DNA from 3 places in the Shewanella sp. SP2S2-6 genome. Region 3 is predicted to be linked to each of the others. Evidence: predicted binding sites of a transcription regulator. Region 3 holds the regulator's gene; each other region holds the start of a gene.

Region 1 (7,062 bases), 130 kb from region 3:
TGCAAGGTTAGCGGCTTCAGTGGTGCCTGACGACTTTCTTGGGACAAAACTATGATCGCCGTCGGTTATCCAAGCCAATCCTATCTCAGCTTTCAAGGGCCAATTTGGGAGCTGCTCTTTGCCACCGAACTTATCCCGCTCGCCCTGTACGACTAATACTGGGACTTGGCATTCATTCAAAGGTTCCAATCTAGGCTCGCCGCCTTTAAGTGGCACAAAGGGATAACCTAAACAAATCACCCTATCGATGCGCGCCGCTAATGCAGGATCGCAAGCTAATAGCGCCGCCATACGTCCGCCCATGGATTTGCCCATCAGTACGACACGCTCGACCTTAGGTTGTGAATGAGCGATATCGAGCATCTGAGTAAAACACGCGAGCAATTTAGGCGCGCGGTCCGGTGGACGCCGTTTGCCATCGACGGCATTGGCCTGCATATAGGGAAAATTAAAGCGCATCACTTGGTAGCCCTTAGCCACAAGCCCCGCCGACATGGCCTGCATAAACTCAGAGTCCATGTTAGCGCCCGCGCCGTGGGCCACTAAAATCATTGTGCTCGCAGGCTCACCCTCTAATACAAAACTTGGCTTATCCGGGCAACAACTCACTACGCGACTCCTCAGCAAACATGTCTAACATCCATTCGCGAAACGCGACGACCTTACCAAGTTCAGCGTGATTCTGCTGGCAAACCAAGTAGTAAGCATCTTTACTGACCAAGACTTCTTGGAATGGACACACGAGACGCCCCGCTTTTATATCGGGACGCGCCAGTACGCTGTAACCTAAAGCCACGCCTTGACCATGGGCCGCCGCCTGCAATACCAAGGACGAATGACTGAAAATTGGGCCTTGGTTCACATTAATATCGTTAATCCCACATTGTCTAAACCACGCCTGCCAATCATGACGATTCATATCATGTAATAGCGTGTGATATTTTAAATCGCTCGGTTTTGACAACGGCTTAGGGCCGTTGAGCAACATGGGCGAACACACAGGAATGAGCACTTCGTTTCTGAGCTTATCGGCACGTAAGCCAGGCCAATTGCCTAGACCATAATAAATGGCGACATCCACATCATCGGTTAATGAGCTCGCTTCGGTATCGACGGCTTTAATACGCACGTCGATATCGGGATTTTTCTCACTGAACTTTGCCAAACGCGGCACTAACCATTGAATTGCAAAACTGGGCGACATACTGACCGTCAGTGAACCAATCGCACTGCGGGCAAGTAATCGGTCGGTTGCATCGGCGAGTTGAATAAAGATGTCTTTGATGTCGAGGAAGTAGCTCTGCCCTTCTTCAGTTAAAAGCAAAGAACGGTTCTTTCGGCGAAATAATTTTAATCCGAGGAAATCTTCTAATGCCTTTATTTGATGGCTCACCGCAGCCTGCGTAACAAACAATTCTTCTGCTGCGCGCGTAAAGCTCAAATGCCGCGCGGCTGCCTCAAATGCTTTAACCGCATTAAGCGGTGGTAATCGTCTGGACATAGTGATCTCAGTCTCGTTTTTTAATTAGTTTTTCTAATCCGTATTGTTACATTTAATCGTTTGTAAAGGCCAGTGATTTTGGTTAAATTTTGCGCCATTGAAACAGCGGTATCCACGAAACACTTATATCTATGAAACACCCTAGTTGGACAATCTCAAAGTTGGTGATGGGAATGTCTGACAGCGTTAATTTGTCAGCCCGGAGGCGACTATGTTTAATTTAAAATCAGCGTTTGCGTTAGCGATAATTTCAGCACTCAGCTTAAATGCCAGTGCTAATGTACTCGTTGACGAAATCGTCATCGATACTAGCGACTTACAAGCCAGTATCACTGCAGATTTAACCGCTGCAATGAATAAAATGCACCAAGAAGTGCTGCAAGAAGCCACGCTATTGATTGCCACAGATGATGTCGCATCAAATCAGCAGGTCGTTAAGCCTAATAGCTTATAAGACAACACCAATTCGGGTTTTCAACCCAAGACCTAACAAAAAGCCGCATTAATATGCGGCTTTTTTGTATCCTAGACCTATGGCACTTCCCACTGACAAGACATGTCAGTGGGCAAGTTTGCATGGATTTATGGGCGATACACTTTGACATTAGTGTAGCCTTGCTCGATTAAATACAATGCCTGCAATTTACTCATCACCCCACGCTCACAATACAGCAAATAGTTTTTTTGCTTATCGAGATCGGCAAATTGAGTCGCTAACTTGAAGAATGGGATACGTTTAATCTCAATGCCTTCAATTTGCAACGGTTTGCTTTCCTCTTCTTCAGGGGCGCGAATATCAATGACCACTTGGTTGGTATCAATACTGGCGACCGTTTCAGTCTCAGTAATCCGAGTATCCATTTGTTCTGCGATCTCCCTGATATCAATAGTGACAGACTGGGCGATGATTTGATCGATCAAATCTTCAGAGAACTTCTTCTCTTCCGCTTCAACTTTAGCTAATACCGCTTTAACCGTTGGCTTTTGCGAAATCACGCCACAATATTCAGGCATAGACTTGGCAAAATCTTCGGTGCCGATTTTACGGCTCTCGTTGATAATGTCTTGTTTATCCATGGCAATCAGCGGACGTAAAATCAGCAGCTCAGTACAGCGGTCAATCACGTTTAAGTTGGTTAGCGTTTGGCTAGAGACTTGGCCTAAACTTTCACCGGTCACCAAGGCTTGAATGCCCATACGGTCGGCAATACGCGCCGCAGTGCGCATCATCATACGCTTGAGCACAACGCCCATTTGGCCATTATCGATACGCTCTAAAATCTCAGCGACCACAGGCTCAAAAGGTACAGAGATAAACTTCACCTTGTGGGATTCGCCGTAGGTTTTCCACAAATGGTAAGCCACTTGCTTCACGCCAATTTCATGCTGCGCGCCGCCCAGATTAAAGAAGCAATAATGGGTACGCGCGCCCTTTTTGATAAACTGATAGCTTGACACACCTGAGTCAAAACCACCTGAAATCAAAGACAACACATCTTCCTGCGTCGCCATCGGGAAGCCACCTAAGCCTTCAATACGCTTAGTGACCATGTAAAGATTATCGCGGTCAATTTCAAGGTTAACAGTAATATCGGGATTCTTTAAACGTACGCCTAAAGCATCGGTAAACTGATTTAAGCCGCCGCCGACGTAACGCTCCACTTCGATAGAATTAAAATCGTGATCGCCTGAGCGCTTAACTCGCACGCAAAAGGTTTTACCCGCGAGTTGGTCACGGTAAACAGGCAAGACTTGCTGATAAATATCATCTACAGATTCAAAGCTGTACTCGTCCACTTGTACTACGTGGGCAATACCAGGAATACACGCCAAACGCTCACCGAAGGCTTGGGCCAATTCTGGCTTATCCTTTGGCACCATTACCATAATGCGGTCCCACTGACGTTGAACTTTAGCGTCTTCGTCGACTTTTTTGAGCACATTACGTATGTTGGTTTCAAGCATTTTGGTGAAGCGCATGCGTACAGGCTTGCTCTTCATCATGATTTCTGGGTACAGCTTTACAATAAACTTCATGGGATTTCCGCGGGCAATTTTAAAACAGCAAAATTGGTTAAAAGAATAATCGGGGGATTATATACCCAAGCGACCTAAAAAGGGAAAAGTCTGCATTAGTCCAATAAAAAAAGCCGCAACAGAATTGCGGCTTTAGATACAGCGCGTATTGAGCCTATCTAAGGCGAATTGCCAACCTGAATTTCATCAGATTCCTTGGCTTTACCTTGCTCAATGGCAATTTCCACCCTGCGGTTACGGGCACGATTCTCCGGTGAATCATTTGGCACTATCGGATTGTTAGACGCCATGCCAACCACTTTCATCCTTTTAGAATCAAAGCCTTTAACTTGTACTAACTCGTGGGCCACAGCCACAGCACGTTTACTGGATAAATCCCAGTTAGAGCTATAAAGCTCATCGCTGATTTGCATATCATCCGTGTAACCCGATACCGTAATAATCCCTGGCACATCTTTTAGCAGTTCGCCAACAGAGCGCACCACAGGTTTAAATCGAGGCTGAAGGAAGCCCGAACCAGAGGCAAATGCACCCTTCTCACGGATACGGATAATAATCTGCTGACCTAAGGACTCAATTTCTATCGCACCATCGGTGATTTCTTTATTGAGTTCCTGCGCCATCTTCTTCACTTCTTGATTGATCTTATCCTGTGCCGCTGCCGCTTCGGCCTTAACCGCATCAGCCACTTCCTGCGCCGTTGCAGTGGCTTCGCCGCCACGCTGGGAACCACTTTGTTGCTGTACGCCGCCCGCACTGTCGTCTTCACCCGCTTGGTAATCCAATACAGGTTCCGTCATTTCATTAGTTTGCTGGTTGATAATTTCAATCGGCGTGGGATCGGGACGTCCTGGTCTAAATTCTAAGGCAATCACTGACGTCCCCTTCGGGATATCTTTGACTTCCACCTTATTTTGCACACCAAAGGCATACTTCATTGAGCCCGCGATCTGCTTAAACTTCATTACGTCCATTTCGGAAAATGACAATAACAACACGAAGAAACACATCAACAGCGACATCAAGTCAGCAAAGGTCGCCAACCACATCGGTGCTCCGGCCGGTGGACAGTTGCACTTAGCCTTAGCCATGGGCTACTCTCCGTCCGTTGTATCTATTTTGCGATTTTTCTCAGCCAGATAATTTTTCAAGAAGCCTTCAATCACCCGAGGGTTTTGTCCGTCTTGAATCGCCAATACCGCATCCATAATCAAGTTACGGTTCAGCATTTCTTCACCCATCCTAAGCGTTAACTTATCCGCGATAGGAAGACAAACCATGTTAGCGACCATAGCGCCATATAAGGTTGTTAACAAGGCCACCGCCATCGAGGGGCCGATGGATTTAGGATCTGACATGTTTGACAGCATGGCCACAAGACCCACCAGCGTACCAATCATGCCCATTGCCGGACCGACGTCACCAAACGCTCTAAAAATGCCGATCCCTGTACGATGGCGCTCTTCGGTCAGCGCAATATCCTTCTCTAAGGCCGCGCGCACCACTTCACCATCGTGACCATCAACAAGCATGTCGACGGCTTTTTGCATGAAACTGTTGGTAATTTGCGCTTCTTCTAAAGCTAAAAAACCGCCTTTACGGGCGGCATCAGCCATAGTCACGGACTGTTCAATCAAATCTTCTGGCTTATCAATCTTAAAAATAAACGCTTTGGCGGCGATTTTTACCGCGCTAAAAAACTGTTTAAGATTGAACTTCATCATCACCACGAAGAAGGACCCACCGAAAACAATAAGAATCGAAGGTACATCAACGAAAATCATTAAACCGCCGCTGGTGGCCATTGCCCCTAAGATGAAACCAAAGGCACCCACAATTCCAATTACTGTTGCTAAATCCACAACGGCTCCTCACTTTTCGTAATAAACGACATAATACTCACCCTAGGTAAGCAATAAGACTCAGCTGTTCCACTGAGTAAGATAATTCCAACGACACACATGCGAGCCTTGTCTATCAAGTTAAAAATTACCATACAAATGATGATACTATTGTCAGTTATCGGACACACACTAAGCAAGTTTAGCGACAATTTATATTTTCTGAAAAAATTTCAGTAACAAAGCGTGCTATTGAGCAAATATCTTTAGTCTGAATTTGACCCTTAAGCCGCCCTGATATACCTTGTGTCCGCTAAATCAAAGGAAGCATAAACGTGGCGAAGAAACCCGAAAATCTCAGTTTTGAAGAATCCCTTGGCGAACTCGAGCGCATTGTTACCGATCTAGAACAAGGCGATATCTCCCTCGATGACGCGTTAAAACAATTTGAACGTGGCATCAATCTGGTTCGAAATAGCCAAGCAAAACTCGAACAAGCCCAACAAAAAGTGGCCATTTTACTGAAACAAGATGAAAATGCGCCCCTATCCCCCTATGCCGTTGAGGGCGAATAAGCGTGTTAGTCAGTGCCATTCAAGAATATCAACAACGGGTTGATAATCAATTAAAACAGCGTTTTAGTACGCTTGAAGATACCGCTCCCCAATTAAAAGCCGCCATGACTTACGGCGCATTATTGGGTGGCAAACGCATTCGACCTTTCCTCGTATACAGTGTCGGACGCATGTTTGGGGTCGAGCTCGAAAAATTAGATGCCTGCGCCGCAGCCATTGAATGTATCCATGCTTATTCATTGATCCACGATGATTTACCCGCCATGGATGATGATGAGCTGCGCCGTGGTCAGCCCACTGTGCATATCGCCTTTGATGAAGCGACCGCCATTTTAGCGGGCGATGCACTGCAGACCTTAGCCTTTGAAATTGTCACCGAAGCGGTAGCTGGGATCAGCAGCGAGCAACATATCGCTATGGTCAGAGTATTAGCAAAAGCCTCAGGTTATCGTGGCATGTGTGGCGGCCAAGCGATAGACTTAGCCTCAACCGATAAACATATTGATCTTAAGGCATTAACTCAGCTACATAATATGAAAACTGGCGCCCTTATCAGTTGCGCCGTTGAGTTAGCGTTAATCGCCGCGAACGCGCCAAAAGATCAGTATGCTGCTATGATGGATTTTGCCCGTGCGGTCGGACTCGCCTTCCAAGTACAAGACGATATCCTTGACATAGTAGCCACCACCGAAGAACTCGGTAAGCCGCAAGGCTCTGATACTGAATCGAATAAGAGTACGTTTCCACAACTACTTGGACTACAAGGTGCACAAGACACCGCCAAACAACTGATCCAAGAGGCACTATCAGCGCTGGCTAAATTGCCATACAATAGCCAGTTAATTGCAGACTTCGCCCGCTATATCATTGAGCGAAGAATATAATAAGAGTCGAAGTATCTCGCTATGAGTTTGGACATTTCTCAGTTTCCCGTGTTGGCGCAGGCCAACACCCCCAATGAACTCCGCCAGCTTCCTCAGGCACTTTTACCACAAGTAGCCGACGAACTGCGCGAGTTCCTTCTTAAGTCTGTTGGCATGTCCAGCGGACATTTTGCCTCTGGGCTCGGCACAGTGGAACTCACTGTTGCGTTGCACTATGTCTACAA
Region 2 (7,062 bases), on a different contig from region 3:
GCTGCTTAAAAAAAGCCAATTCACGGATATTTGCGCCGATTATCTGCTCACGGGGCATGCCAGTGATTTCACTGTGTGCCTGATTCACATACTCGACTTTTTCAGTATGCAAATTAATGAGCATGCTGATCTGTCGCGATTGCTCCGTCGCGCAGCGAAATAGGCTCAAACTTTCTTCTTTGTCGTAGCTGTGTTTTGTCGCTAAGGTCAGGGCTAATTGATCGGCCATCTGGCACGATAGGTGGATTTCGCTGTCGTGCCAATGGGGAGTGAATTGCGCCCGCTCGATGCAGAGCACACCTTCGAGACGACCGTTGATGCGAATGGCGATGTCGAGACTCGAATTGATATTCCGCGGGATAAAATAGCACTCTGCCAATTCACTTAAACGGGGATCGGTCAGCGTATTGCCAGCATCGATATGGCGCAGGGTTTTAAGCTCGTGCACATAACGGGGACAAGCTTGTAATAGTTTAGGCCTATGAATGTCTTGCAACATCATAGAACCAAATTGTGCAACGAGTGTTTGGGTTTGTTGATCAGCTGAAAACGTCCACACTGACACCAAAGAAACCGTTAAATTCTGGCACAACAACTCTGTGGCTAACTCTGCTGTCTTGGTGAAATCGCCCTGCTGTTTTGCAGTTGACTGAACCAAAGACTCCAATAAATGCTGATGCTGACGTCGCTTCACGCTGATTCCCTACAAAACTTCGTGTTGGGCTAAAGGTCTTTGCTACGCGCAAACGTAGCTTGAAATGTGCAATTAAGCTGATTGAATTATTCTTATTTGGAGGCAGATTACACTATCTATTGTAAGTGCAGCAACATGTGGCACAATTTATTACAATTCAGTTAACAACTGCAGCATTTTTAGACAGTTAAAACGATTAAGTTCGAATTCTATCCGCTAAAAGTGCTGCACAAAAACTTATAAACCGTTTTCCAATTGGAAAATCATTTTCTCGGCGCTCACACCAAAGGTCAGCAGTAAATCGATACCCGCCGCCGTGGTCACAAACTCAGTTTGTACTTCAGCAAATCGAGCTTGGGCACGGCTCGCCATACTTTCTGCATCTGTTTGCGCGCTATCGCCAACAAAATTTAACGTCAATAAGGTATCGTGTTCATCAATGACGGCGCCGATATCGACAAAACTGCCACAATCGGTGCAAGTGTCATTCACTGCCGGATTCTGTGCTTCTATTATGCCTTTCATCTGTATTCCTTATTTATAAAGCGACTGATTAACGGCATCACTAAACTATGCTCGCTAATTTATTTGCGCGGTAAGTGGCTAACTCGATAGGTTAATCAGAATTATAGGTAATTAAGCCTCAAGATAACTGGCTTTAGCTCACGCTTATTTACTGAAATGGCGCAGATTGACTCGATTGGCATTGAAGACCACTTACGGGAAGACTGCCCTAGGCTGAAGCGAGCAGAGGCACGAGATTACGTTGGATTGCCAATTGATCGGCAAAATGCATGATTTCAACCTTAGGCGCGCTGAGTTGGCCCCTCTGCCTGAGCTGGGTGACATGATCACAGTTACTCAGGGCCTCGGCCATTGCAACGCTCTCACCGCCTCGGATCACTAACGCTTCCGGTCGCAGTGCCTGCTGTAATTGAAATGCCCGCGGACCTTGAGCCATAAAAATACTGCTGTTATCGACTACAGGTTCGGCACAAGATAAATCCGCCATTAAGCTTTGCTGCGGTGGTAATTCGAACTGACGCTGTAATTTTTGCGCCATATCAAGCTCGTTTTGCCATTGAAATTGCGCCATGTCCCGTGCGTCAACCGACAGTAACGACAGCAACAGGGCGAATTCGCCCCGTCTGTCGTTTTCTATCGCCGCGTTTAAGCGGGTGCCAATTTGGGCTTCGTTGACTAAAGGAACATCAATTTGCATAAAAAAACATCGTCAAAACAATTCGTTGTTAGTTAATCGACCATTTGATGCATAACTTTAGGAAAATTTTTAAATTGGGTATTTACATGCAAAAGGTTTCTGACTACTATGGCGGCCGCAATTGAGGAGGGGTTCCCGAGTGGCCAAAGGGATCAGACTGTAAATCTGACGGCTCAGCCTTCGAAGGTTCGAATCCTTCTCCCTCCACCATTTGCACTGTAAGTTTGTGAGTGTTGTTCGAAAATGATGTAGAGTTTTACAAAAGCGTTAAAGGTATTCGTGGAGGGGTTCCCGAGTGGCCAAAGGGATCAGACTGTAAATCTGACGGCTCAGCCTTCGAAGGTTCGAATCCTTCTCCCTCCACCATCTTTATCTCTAACGCAGATAATCATTTTCAAGTACCAAACATGGCCAATGTTTGGTTGAGTTTTAAAAGTAAAGAAAGTTTGTGGAGGGGTTCCCGAGTGGCCAAAGGGATCAGACTGTAAATCTGACGGCTCAGCCTTCGAAGGTTCGAATCCTTCTCCCTCCACCATTTCTTTCATTGTATATACCGCTCTTGTTCAACTTCCGTTTTGTCTATTCCAGTTTTATCTGCCATAGCTTCATCTATTCATTTTGTTCTAATTACATTCTTTGTATTAAACTGCACTTCTGTTTGAAGCCATCTTTTTAGTTCGCAATATTTGTCTTTAACATCAATCACGCCTCGCGCGACTTCAAGCTAATGCCCCCAAGCGAGTAACGCCAAGCAGATCCAATAAAACCGCTTTGCCCGTCCCTGTGATATGCTCTAAAAATGATCCCTTTCGAAGTGACTATGATGATATCTAACACAATTCAACCGCCAGTGGACTCACACAGCGCTCACAGACTCTGCCCAACGTGGGAAGCCCATGCGATAGGCAAGATTGAAGCGGATTTTCAGCGCAGCGCCGATACCCATTTGATTAAGCTTGAATTACCTATGCTCGATGGCATAGATATTTATCTTAAAGATGAAAGTACCCACCCGACAGGCAGCTTAAAGCATCGCCTCGCCCGCTCACTCTTCCTCTATGCCCTGTGTAACGGCTGGATTAAGCAAGGTACGCCCATTATCGAATCCTCATCGGGCAGCACAGCGATTTCTGAAGCCTATTTTGCCCGCTTACTCGGTTTACCTTTTATTGCCGTGATGCCTAAAAGCACGGCTAAAAAGAAGATTGAACAGATCACTTTCTATGGCGGCCAATGTCATTTTGTCGACCATTCCAGTGAGATTTACGCCGAATCGGCGCGCCTAGCCGCAGAGCTGGGCGGCCATTACATGGATCAATTCACCTACGCCGAGCGCGCAACAGACTGGCGCGGTAATAACAATATTGCCAATTCGATTTTCAATCAGATGGAGCGCGAGCCACATACTATCCCGCGTTGGATAGTGATGAGTCCGGGCACAGGCGGCACATCGGCGACCATAGGCCGCTACATCCGCTATCAAAGGTTGGCGACCCAGCTTTGCGTAGTTGATCCGCAAAACTCGGTATTTTTTGATTTTTATCAGAGCGGCGATGCCAGCTTAACCTGTTGCAATGGCAGTAAAATTGAAGGCATAGGTCGACCAAGAGTCGAGCCATCGTTTATTCCTGGCGTTGTGGATTCTATGCTGCAAATCCCCGACGCGGCTTCCGTAGCGACGATTCATTGGTTAGAGCAACTGATTGGCCGTAAAACCGGCGCATCGACAGGCACTAACCTTTACGGCGCATTGCAACTTGCCGTACAAATGCAAGCGCGTGGAGAACAAGGCTCAATCGTCACCTTAATTTGCGACTCGGGTGAACGTTACCTCGATACCTATTACGATGCTGATTGGATTGCAGCTAACGTCGGTGATATTGCCCCCTATCAGCGCCAACTTGCGGCATTCAATCATTTTGGTCAGCTAAGCGAGCTTGATTAATCGACTCGATGAAATCCTTTGAGTTGACGGCTTTAAAGTCCACCGCTAAACGTCAGTCATAAAAAACGCCCCACAATTGTGAGGCGTTTTTTTATCGTTTATAGATTAACTGAAGGGCATTAATCAATATTCAAATACTTATGGGTTTGGATCGATAAACGCCAATTACGGGCAATACACACCTTCATCGCCAGTTCAGTCGCTCTGGGCTTTTGGCTAATCGGCTGTAGGCAAATCGTTTTAGCGGAAATATCGATGTCTTGCAGTAACTCATCCAGTTCAGCAATGTGATTTTCAGTGGCGATGGGATGCTTGATCTCATTGGCACGGTTCAGCGCCTGCGTTAATACCTTATAGCCACCTTTCATGTTCACCTTGGGCGATACCGTTACCCAAGTATCATCGGCACAATTGATGTCGAAGGTGCCACTGGTTTCGATTTGGGTAGCAAAGCCTTGGTTGTGCAAGGTTTCAGTTAATTCGCGTAAATCGTACATACAAGGCTCGCCGCCGGTGATCACGATATGGCGCGCAGTGAAACCTTTGGCATGAAAAGCAGCAATAAGACTTTGCGCCGTATGTTCTGCCCAGCGCCCAATAGTGCCGTCTACGGTAATGACTTGCTCTGGCGTCACTTTATTCACTTCAAGCACATCCCATGTCTGTTTCGTATCGCACCAAGCGCATCCCACGGGACAACCTTGCAGGCGGACAAATATGGCGGGCACTCCGGTAAAGACACCTTCACCTTGAATGGTTTCAAATACTTCGTTGACTGGGTAGTTCATGCTGGCGTTCCACTTTTCTGGGGCGGCATTTATAGTGGATTTTAGCTTGAGCTGCAAGTTTTTGCGCCGAGAAAGCCTATTTGATGCAGATCGCCAGAGTTTGCAAGGACTATGGCCTGAGTTACACTAACGGCCTATTTATAAGTGTTCTACGGTTAAGTGAAATCCTTTATGTCAACGAGCTTAGTGTCAAAACCCTTAGCGTCCAAAGCAGTGGTAGTATTCAGTGGCGGACAAGATTCGACAACCTGTCTTATCCAAGCCCTAACCCAGTACGATGAAGTTCACGGGATCACCTTTGACTACGGTCAACGTCACCGCGAAGAAATTGAAGTCGCCAAATCCTTAGCAAAACGCTTGAAGATCACCAGCCATAAAGTCATGGATGTCACCTTACTCAATGAGTTAGCGATATCGGCACTGACCCGTGATGCGATACCGGTTTCACATGAGCTAATGGAAAATGGGCTGCCGAATACTTTTGTGCCTGGACGTAATATTCTGTTTTTAACGCTTGCGGGCATTTATGCCTATCAATTAGGCGCTGAAGCGATTATCACCGGCGTATGTGAAACCGACTTTTCGGGTTACCCAGATTGCCGCAACGATTTTGTTAAAGCGATGGAGTCAGCCTTAGTTCAAGGCATGGATAAACAACTTAAGATCATCACGCCCTTAATGTGGCTCAATAAGGCTCAAACCTGGGCGCTGGCGGATAAATATCAGCAACTCGATCTGGTTCGCCACCACACCCTCACTTGCTATAACGGCGTGATTGGTGATGGTTGTGGCGATTGCCCGGCTTGTCATCTGCGTAAACGTGGTTTGGACGACTATCTGCAGGATAAAACCACAGTCATGGCTTCACTCGACGCTAGCGAGCCAAATGCATGACACGCAGTCCCTATTGGGTCGCGCTGATAGTGAGTCTGATGTGTGCGGGTTTGTATGTCGCAGGCTTAGCCAGTCCTGCTGTCGACAACCTGCTCGCCTATCGCCGCAGTGCTATTGCTGATGGTGAATGGTGGCGCTTAATCAGCGGTAATTTACTTCACACGAATCAGTGGCACCTGTTGATGAATCTTGCGGGTCTGTGGGTTGTGCTGTTTTTGCATCATTTCCACTACCATCTCAAAGGCTTAAGCGCGCTATTCCTCGTATTATGTTTACTAGAAGGCATAGGCTTATATTTGGGCTACCCGCAATTGCTCGGTTATGTCGGCTTAAGCGGTATGTTGCACGGCTTATTCGCCTTCGGCGCGGTGCAGGATATTGTCCGCAAGCTGCGCTCAGGCTATCTGCTGTTACTTGGCGTTATCATCAAGGTTGGCCACGAACAGCTTTATGGCGCCAGCAATGATGTCACCGCCATGATAGGCGCGCGCGTGGCAACTGAGGCGCATTTGGTTGGCTTAATCTGTGGGCTGATTTGTGCTTTAGCGGTATTCATCACGTTGAAGTTTAGTCCCGTAAAAGTCTCTGCGTAATTCTCTGACAGACATAAAAAAGCCGTCGCAGCATAATTGCTGGACGGCTTTTTTAATCTTTAGCGTTAAGGTAAATCTAGGCCTTGATCAACAAGTCCCGCAAATGCTTGACTTCATCACGCATCGCCGCTGCTTGTTCGAACTCTAAGTTACGCGCATGTTCGTGCATCTTCTTCTCAAGCTGATCGATTTGATGGCTCAACTCAGTCGCATCGGCTTTATGGTAATGGGACTTAGGTTCAGCCACTTTGCCATACACAGCTTTACTGTCGCGGCCGTCATCGACATCCATCACATCGGTGATCCGTTTAACCACGCCCTTAGGGGTGATACCGTGCTTTAAGTTGTGCGCGCGCTGGCGTTCACGTCGGCGGTCAGTTTCACCAATGGCCTTCGCCATCGAATTGGTAATGCGATCAGCATAGAGAATGACTTTGCCATTAACGTTACGCGCGGCGCGGCCAATGGTTTGGATAAGCGAGCGTTCTGAGCGCAGGAAGCCCTCTTTATCCGCATCTAAAATACACACCAGTGACACTTCTGGCATGTCTAAGCCTTCACGCAATAGGTTGATCCCAACCAACACATCAAACTTGCCTAAACGCAGATCGCGGATGATCTCCACCCGTTCGACTGTGTCTATGTCCGAGTGCAAATAACGCACTTTTACACCATGTTCGTCGAGGTATTCGGTCAAATCCTCCGACATACGCTTGGTCAGCGTCGTCACTAACACCCGCTCGTTAACAGCGACGCGCTTGGCGATCTCGGACAATAAATCGTCCACTTGAGTCCCGACAGGACGCACTTCTAATTCAGGATCGAGTAAACCCGTTGGCCGTACGACCTGCTCGGCAATCTCACCTTCGCTTTTTTCCAGCTCGTAGACACTCGGTGTCGCCGACACATAAATGGTTTGCGGCATC
Region 3 (7,062 bases):
TTAAGGTCGGCATAATCGCCAGCGTTAACGGTACTTTAATCTCAAGTATCGTGCCCTTACCTTTCATAGAATCAATATGCACTGTGCCGTTAAGCTGAGTGATACGGGTTTTTACCACGTCCATCCCAACGCCACGACCAGAAATATCTGAAATCTCGACCTTAGTCGAAAAACCGGGCGCAAAAATCAAATTATAAGCTTCGCTGTCAGTCATTCGCGAAGCTGAATCTTCATCGAGCACACCGCGCGTTATCGCGATTTTTTTCAGTTTTTCAGGGTCCATACCTGCGCCATCGTCTTCGATTTTCAGCAGTATATGGTCACCTTCCTGACTTGCAGATAAGGTAATAGTACCCGTTCTCGGCTTGCCATTGGCTTCACGCTCGTTTGGCATTTCAATACCGTGATCCACAGAGTTACGCACTAAGTGGACGAGTGGATCGGCAAGCGCTTCAACTAAGTTTTTATCTAGGTCGGTTTCTTCACCGACCATGATCAAATCAATTTCTTTATTGAGCGTACGCGCAAGATCACGTACTACCCGAGGGAAACGACCAAACACTTTCTTGATCGGTTGCATACGGGTTTTCATCACAGCGCCCTGTAAATCGGCTGTCACGAGATCTAAATTCGCAAGGGCTTTAGACATTTCCTCATCATCACGACTGATGCCTAAGCTCACTAATCGATTACGCACTAATACTAACTCACCGACCATATTCATGATTTGGTCGAGTCGTGCAGTATCAACACGAACCGTGGTTTCACCTTGAGGCACATTTGCTGAACTTGCTTTAGCAGGTGCTTTCTCTACAACCGCGATGTCTACTTTCGGTTTTGCGGCAACAACGGGGGCTGGCGCTGCAACTTTCGCAGGCTCAGGAGTCACTGCGGCTTTAGGTGCAGCTGCCACAGCTGGCGTGACTGGCGACGCTTTTACGTCAGCTTTCGCAGGTGCTCCGCCTTTACCATGGAGTTCATCAAGTAATCTTTCAAACTCATCATCGGTAATTTCATCGGCATCGACTATAGGTTGAGGCGTAGGTGCGGCGACAACCTTTGGTTTAGCCGGCACTTCTGCCTCGACTTTAAACTTGCCAGAACCGTGAAGTTCATCAAGCAATGCTTCAAACTCGTCATCAGTGATGTCATCGCCCGATGCAGGAGACGCTTTAACTGGCGCAGCTGGCTTAGCGACAACAGGATCAGAGACCACGGCGGTAGCCGCCGCAGGACCTTTTCCTGAGCCATGAAGCGCATCTAATAAAGCTTCAAATTCAGCGTCGTTGATATCATCAATACTTGAAGATGAGCTATGACTTATCTCTATAGGGATGTCTTGTGGGACGGGAGTTTCAACAATGGTTTCAACGACAGGCTCAGGTTCGACAATTTCGAACACCTCTGCAGACGCAACTTCAGATGGCAATGGCGCACCTGAACTCAGCATTTTAAGCCTAGCCAACAAACCCGAATCGGCAGGATCTTGCTGCTCGCCCTGCTGCGTTTGAGCAAACATGGTATTAATTGCATCAACAGCCTGCAAAATAATATCCATCAGCTCTGCATTGACGCTACGTTTACCAGTCCGTAATAAATCGAAGGTATTTTCAGCCTCATGACACACATCGACCATGGGAGTTAAGCTAAGAAAGCCTGCGCCACCTTTAACGGTGTGGAACCCTCTAAAAATGGCGTTTAGCAAGTTAGTGTCATCAGGATTATTTTCAAGCGCAACGAGTTGCTCTTGCAGAAGCTCTAAAATTTCACCGGCTTCGATTAAAAAGTCCTGGAGTATCTCTTCATCTACATCAAAGGCCATCAAATTGACTCCCAGTTAGAAACCCAGACTCGATAGAAGATCATCCACTTCGTCTTGACCCGTTACTACATCTTGACGAAGCTCGGCATTCATTATCGGCCCTTCCGCTTCAATATTATTTTTCTGAGCAATCTGACTTTCAATCATAGGCTGCTCACCAAATACCGTCAGCATAGAAACCAGATTACTTTCTACTTCCATAACCAGATCAATAACACGACGTATCATTTGTCCTGTTAAGTCTTGAAAATCTTGCGCCATCAATATTTGATTTAACAATTCACGCAGTCGAGTCGAGTCATTTGAACTACGGGACATAAGATCTTGGACATCGTGGCAAAGAACCTTAAACTCGCTGAGTTCTATTTCCCGGCGCATTAATTTGTCCCAAGATGGCATGACTTTTTGAATATTTACCGTTACGGCATTGGCCAAAGGTAAACATTCTTCTACCGCATCCATGGTTTTATTTGCCGCTTGTTCAGTCATGTCAATAACGTAATTTAAACGTTGTTTGGCATCGGGAATTTCTGTATTGGCTAATTCAGCTAGACGATTATCAACTTGAAAATCCATTAAAGCGCTATGAAGTTGCCGAGTTAATTTCCCTACCTCTTCAAATAATTCTCGTTGCAGTGGAGCAGCAAGCTCCCGAAATAAATCATCTGCCTGACGTTGCTCACCGACACTTAATAATTCAACCAAGTGCTGAGCTTGTTCGAGCGTGATGAGCCCTGATGTTTGTGACTTCATAGCTCATCCTTGCTCAAGCGAGTCGTTCGAATATTTTATCTAGCTTCTCTTTAAGCGTTGCAGCGGTAAAAGGCTTAACCACATATCCATTCACTCCCGCTTGAGCGGCAGCGATAATCTGTTCACGTTTTGCTTCAGCTGTCACCATTAATACGGGTAAATGCTTTAGCGAATCATCTGCGCGAATTGCTTTTAACAGATCGATGCCTTGCATACCGGGCATATTCCAATCTGTAACAACAAAATCAAAATCCCCCTTTTGCAACATCGGCAGGGCTGTTGAGCCATCGTCTGCTTCTTGGGTATTGTTAAACCCCAAGTCTCGCAACAAGTTCTTGATGATACGCCTCATTGTCGAAAAATCGTCAACAATGAGAATCTTCATATTCTTGTCCAAGGTTTCCTCCGGTGAGCTGACATTCTGTGCTCGATTAATAATTATACTTATGTCCAGTGCTTGAGTTTAGCTTTCAATCGCAACATTGCCTGACTTAATATCTGGCTAACACGCGATTCACTGACCTCAAGAATGGCGCCAATCTCTTTTAAATTCAATGCTTCATCGTAGTACAGGGATAACACTAATGCATCTCTTTCAGGCAATAATTTAATTGCCTCAACCAGCGCAGAATGAAATTGGTTCTCAGCTAATGCTTCAAATGAGTCATCATCGGACCGATCACTCACTGTAAGTATATCCTGAGATACGCCTAAGTCTTCTATCCCTATGATTTTTCCGACAGAAACATCGTTAAGAATATGATGGTACTCATCGAGCGTCATATCAAGTTTTTCTGCAATTTCTGTGTCGCGTGCATCACGGCCCAGTTCTTGCTCTAACTCATCAATAGCATGTGCAACCTTGCGGTTATTACGATGAACGGAACGAGGCACCCAATCACCACGGCGAATTTCATCTAACATCGCCCCTCGTATACGTATGCCGGCGAAGGTTTCAAATTTCGCACCCTTGCCACCATCAAACTTGGATGATGCTTCTAATAAACCCATCATCCCAGCTTGGAGTAAATCATCTAGCTGCACTGAGGCAGGTAGTCTGGCGAGTAAATGATGCGCAATTCTTTTAACCAACGGAGCATACTGTTCAACGATCGACGATTTATTGTCTAAACAAGTATACGCAGCGGCTTTATTCACTCGTTTTTTCCTCTTGAAAATCTGGTCGTTGCACTAAACGCTCAACGAAAAACTCCAAATGCCCACCAGGTTGCTGCGGTACAGGCCAGCTCAGAATTTTATTTGCCAATCCTTGATACGCAATCGCCGCTGGTGATTTAGGATAAGCTTCAACTACCAGTTTTTGCTTACGAACTGATTTACGTAAGTTTTCGTCAAATGGAATAGTTGCAACTAATTCAAGGGCGACATCTAAAAATCTGTCGGTCACTTTACTGAGTTTAGCAAATAATTCCATACCTTCGCGTAAACTACGCACCATATTGGCAACTATTTTAAAACGGAACACGCCATGCTCACGGCTGAGGATTTTTATCAGGGCGTAGGCATCAGTTATCGATGTGGGTTCATCACAAACAACGACCAGCACATCCTGCGATGCACGTGAGAAACTGAGCACCATATCTGAAATCCCAGCAGCAGTATCTACGACTAGAATATCAAACTGAGTCCGCATCTCACTGAAAGCGCGAATTAACCCTGCATGCTGCGCTGGGCTTAATTCCACCATCCCTTGCGTCCCTGAAGTGGCTGGCACTATGCCAATTCCCTTAGGGCCGCGAACGATAATATCGTCAAGCTCTGCATCACCAGAGAGAACATGGGAGAGGTTACGCTCGGCACGAATACCCAGCATGACATCGACGTTTGCTAAGCCAAGGTCAGCATCAAGTACCAAGACACGCTTGCCTTTTTCGGCTAATGCCACAGCTGTATTAATGGAAACGCTGGTTTTGCCAACGCCACCTTTACCACCTGTGACCGCGATTACTTTCACTTTTTCGTTATAGGGTTGATTCATCATACGTAAACCACTTGCTTGATCCAGGGTCATAAATCTACTCAAATGCACAGGCCATATTATCTGACCACGCTGTGTCTTGTAATGATTGTTGTTCTGTACTATCTAACGCTGCGAGTGCCTGTTGGGCTAAATCTAAGGTATCCGCAACTTTCATATCTTCAGGAACTCTTTGCCCATCAGTAACATAACTTAACGGTAATCCGTTTTGGATCAACACACTTAATGCCCCTGCTAACGACACAGATTCATCGAGTTTTGTAAGAACGACACCAGATAGGGGAATGCGTTTAAAATGATTGACTGCATCTTGCAATACACGGCGCTGTCCTGTCGCAGACAGTACCAGATAACTGCGGATAGGTATCCTGCTATTTGCAGTTAAATTATCAAGTTGCTGGTAAAGACGCATATCTCGCTGTCCCATGCCAGCCGTATCTATCAATACTAGCTTGCGATTTCTAAACTGATAAAGAATTTGCTCTAATTCATTCAGATCATGAGCTTGCTTTACAGGGCAGCCCATTATTTTGCCATAGGTTGCTAATTGCTCATAGGCTCCGATGCGATAATGGTCTGTCGTTATCAAAGCAACATGCTCTGCACCATGATGAGCTGCAAAACGGGCCGCAAGTTTAGCTAATGACGTGGTTTTGCCGACACCGGTTGGGCCAACTAAGGCCACCACACCGCCCTGCTTAACAATGTCATCACCTTGATTATCAAGCAAGTTAGCGAGACTTTGAGGTAAAGCTCTGACTAATTCTGCAGGCGTATAATGTTGGCTCAGCGCCGCTAATTTATTGGCAACCGCTGGGGAAAATTCTGCCTCAAGTAACTTGGCTTCGAGCATAGCTCCGACAGGGTCGATACGTTTTTTATGTTCTGTCATCAAAGAGGACACTTGATGTGTTAACAAATTACGCAATGAAGCTAGCTCATCACGCATTGCCTCAATATCGGCATTTTGTTTCTGTGATGTTTGTGGCTTCTTATCAAAAGCGGCAGGCGCTTCGCGACGCTCTACTTTGGCAGTAGCCGGCGCTTGTAAGCCCTTAGCCCATGCAGGTAAATCTGCATCAACTTGCTGATGCGACATCTGTTGATTCAAACGACTTTGCTGCTTCTCTAACAAGGCTTGTAATGAGTCAGCAGGTGCCGCAGGCTTTGCACGGGTTTCTACTCGTATAGGCTGCTTAGCGCCTAGGGATACGAGGTCGTCACTCACGTCCATAAAGGTTGGCGCTGGCGCAGTAGCTGCGGTTTTTGCTTTAGGCTCATCATAGTCAACGGCAGCGACAATTTCGATGCCACCATTCACTTTCTTATTTGACATAATGACGGCATCTGAGCCGAGTGTTTCTTTCACTTGGGCCAGTGCGGCGCGCATGTCTTTGGCAAAAAATCGTTTAATCTTCACTTATGCGTCCTCTACTGGCCGACTGCAGATACGATACGTATTTGCTTCTCATCAGGTATTTCTTGATACGAAATGACTCTGAGATTAGGAATAGTATGTTTAACAAAGCGTGACAGCGTCGCGCGTAACATACCTGACGTCAACAATATGGCGGGTTGTCCGACCATTTCTTGCTTCTGAGCCGCATCGGCAAGGGACTGCTGCATGCGTTCTGCAAGACCGGGTTCAATATTTGGACCATCACCACCGGTTGCCTGCATTGATTGATGCAACATCTGTTCCAACTCTGGCGCCAATGTAATGACGGGGATTTCTAACTCTGGACCAGAGATCTCTTGGACTATCATACGTTTCAATGCAATACGCACCGCGGCGGTCAAAACTTCAGTGTCATTACTCTTAGTGCCGTATTCTAACAAAGTTTGCACTATTGTACGCAAGTCTCTGACTGAAACCCCTTCATTTAACAGGTTCTGCATCACTTTTACGACATGTCCGAGTGGCATGACATCAGGAATAAAGCCATCCACCAGTTTAGGCGAGTGTTTCGCAAGCATATCCATCAGTTGTTGCACTTCTTCGTAACCTAACAACTTAGCAGCATTATTGGTCAGCAATTGGCTAATATGGGTTGCCACAACCGTGGCGGCATCAACAACCGTATACCCTAATGTTTGCGCGTGTTCACGTAATTCAGGAGCAATCCATACCGCCTCCAGACCAAAAGCTGGGTCACGCGTTTCAATACCATCGAGCTTGCCATAGACTTGGCCAGGATTGATCGCCAATTCGCAGTCGTGACGAATATCCGCCTCACCAACAACTACGCCCATTAATGAAATGCGATAGGCATTGGGCGACAAATCTAAATTATCGCGAATATGCACTGCTGGCACTAAGAAGCCCAGTTCTTGGGATAACTTTTTACGTACGCCTTTGATACGGCTTAATAACTCGCCACCTTGACCTTTATCGACCAGCGGAATTAAACGATATCCCACCTCAAGCCCAATAGTATCAACATGATGCACATCATCCCAGCCCAACTCTTTAGGCTCCTTATCTTGC

Evidence for each region. The regulator FliA, encoded in region 3, starts transcription of late flagellar genes. The targets are predictions, from matches to a motif close to CTAAAGNTNNNNNNNNNNNNGCCGATA.
Region 1: pomA (flagellar motor protein PomA) is a predicted target of FliA. The motif match lies at 5,559-5,585, and genes of this name have one in related genera.
Region 2: Q4Q57_RS13520 (VC2046/SO_2500 family protein) is a predicted target of FliA. The motif match lies at 1,951-1,977, and genes of this name have one in related genera.

What each region holds. Positions count from the first base shown of each region.
Region 1 is NZ_JAUOEQ010000004.1:139,297-146,358, forward strand. Features, by position in the region: gene Q4Q57_RS05155 (alpha/beta family hydrolase) at 1-609, opposite strand, end outside; gene Q4Q57_RS05160 (transcriptional regulator GcvA) at 590-1,501, opposite strand; gene Q4Q57_RS05165 (hypothetical protein) at 1,713-1,955, shown strand; gene thiI (tRNA uracil 4-sulfurtransferase ThiI) at 2,084-3,538, opposite strand; gene Q4Q57_RS05175 (flagellar motor protein MotB) at 3,697-4,629, opposite strand; gene pomA (flagellar motor protein PomA) at 4,633-5,400, opposite strand; gene xseB (exodeoxyribonuclease VII small subunit) at 5,715-5,954, shown strand; gene ispA ((2E,6E)-farnesyl diphosphate synthase) at 5,957-6,838, shown strand; gene dxs (1-deoxy-D-xylulose-5-phosphate synthase) at 6,860-7,062, shown strand, end outside.
Region 2 is NZ_JAUOEQ010000018.1:69,654-76,715, forward strand. Features, by position in the region: gene Q4Q57_RS13510 (EAL domain-containing protein) at 1-694, opposite strand, end outside; gene Q4Q57_RS13515 (DUF406 family protein) at 932-1,219, opposite strand; gene Q4Q57_RS13520 (VC2046/SO_2500 family protein) at 1,428-1,916, opposite strand; tRNA gene Q4Q57_RS13525 (tRNA-Tyr) at 2,042-2,126, shown strand; tRNA gene Q4Q57_RS13530 (tRNA-Tyr) at 2,198-2,282, shown strand; tRNA gene Q4Q57_RS13535 (tRNA-Tyr) at 2,367-2,451, shown strand; gene Q4Q57_RS13540 (PLP-dependent cysteine synthase family protein) at 2,716-3,861, shown strand; gene queE (7-carboxy-7-deazaguanine synthase QueE) at 3,981-4,649, opposite strand; gene queC (7-cyano-7-deazaguanine synthase QueC) at 4,821-5,543, shown strand; gene rrtA (rhombosortase) at 5,540-6,136, shown strand; gene uvrB (excinuclease ABC subunit UvrB) at 6,213-7,062, opposite strand, start outside.
Region 3 is NZ_JAUOEQ010000004.1:6,767-13,828, forward strand. Features, by position in the region: gene Q4Q57_RS04585 (chemotaxis protein CheA) at 1-1,822, opposite strand, end outside; gene Q4Q57_RS04590 (protein phosphatase CheZ) at 1,838-2,575, opposite strand; gene cheY (chemotaxis response regulator CheY) at 2,589-2,972, opposite strand; gene Q4Q57_RS04600 (RNA polymerase sigma factor FliA) at 3,020-3,733, opposite strand; gene Q4Q57_RS04605 (MinD/ParA family protein) at 3,726-4,607, opposite strand; gene flhF (flagellar biosynthesis protein FlhF) at 4,612-5,994, opposite strand; gene flhA (flagellar biosynthesis protein FlhA) at 6,006-7,062, opposite strand, start outside.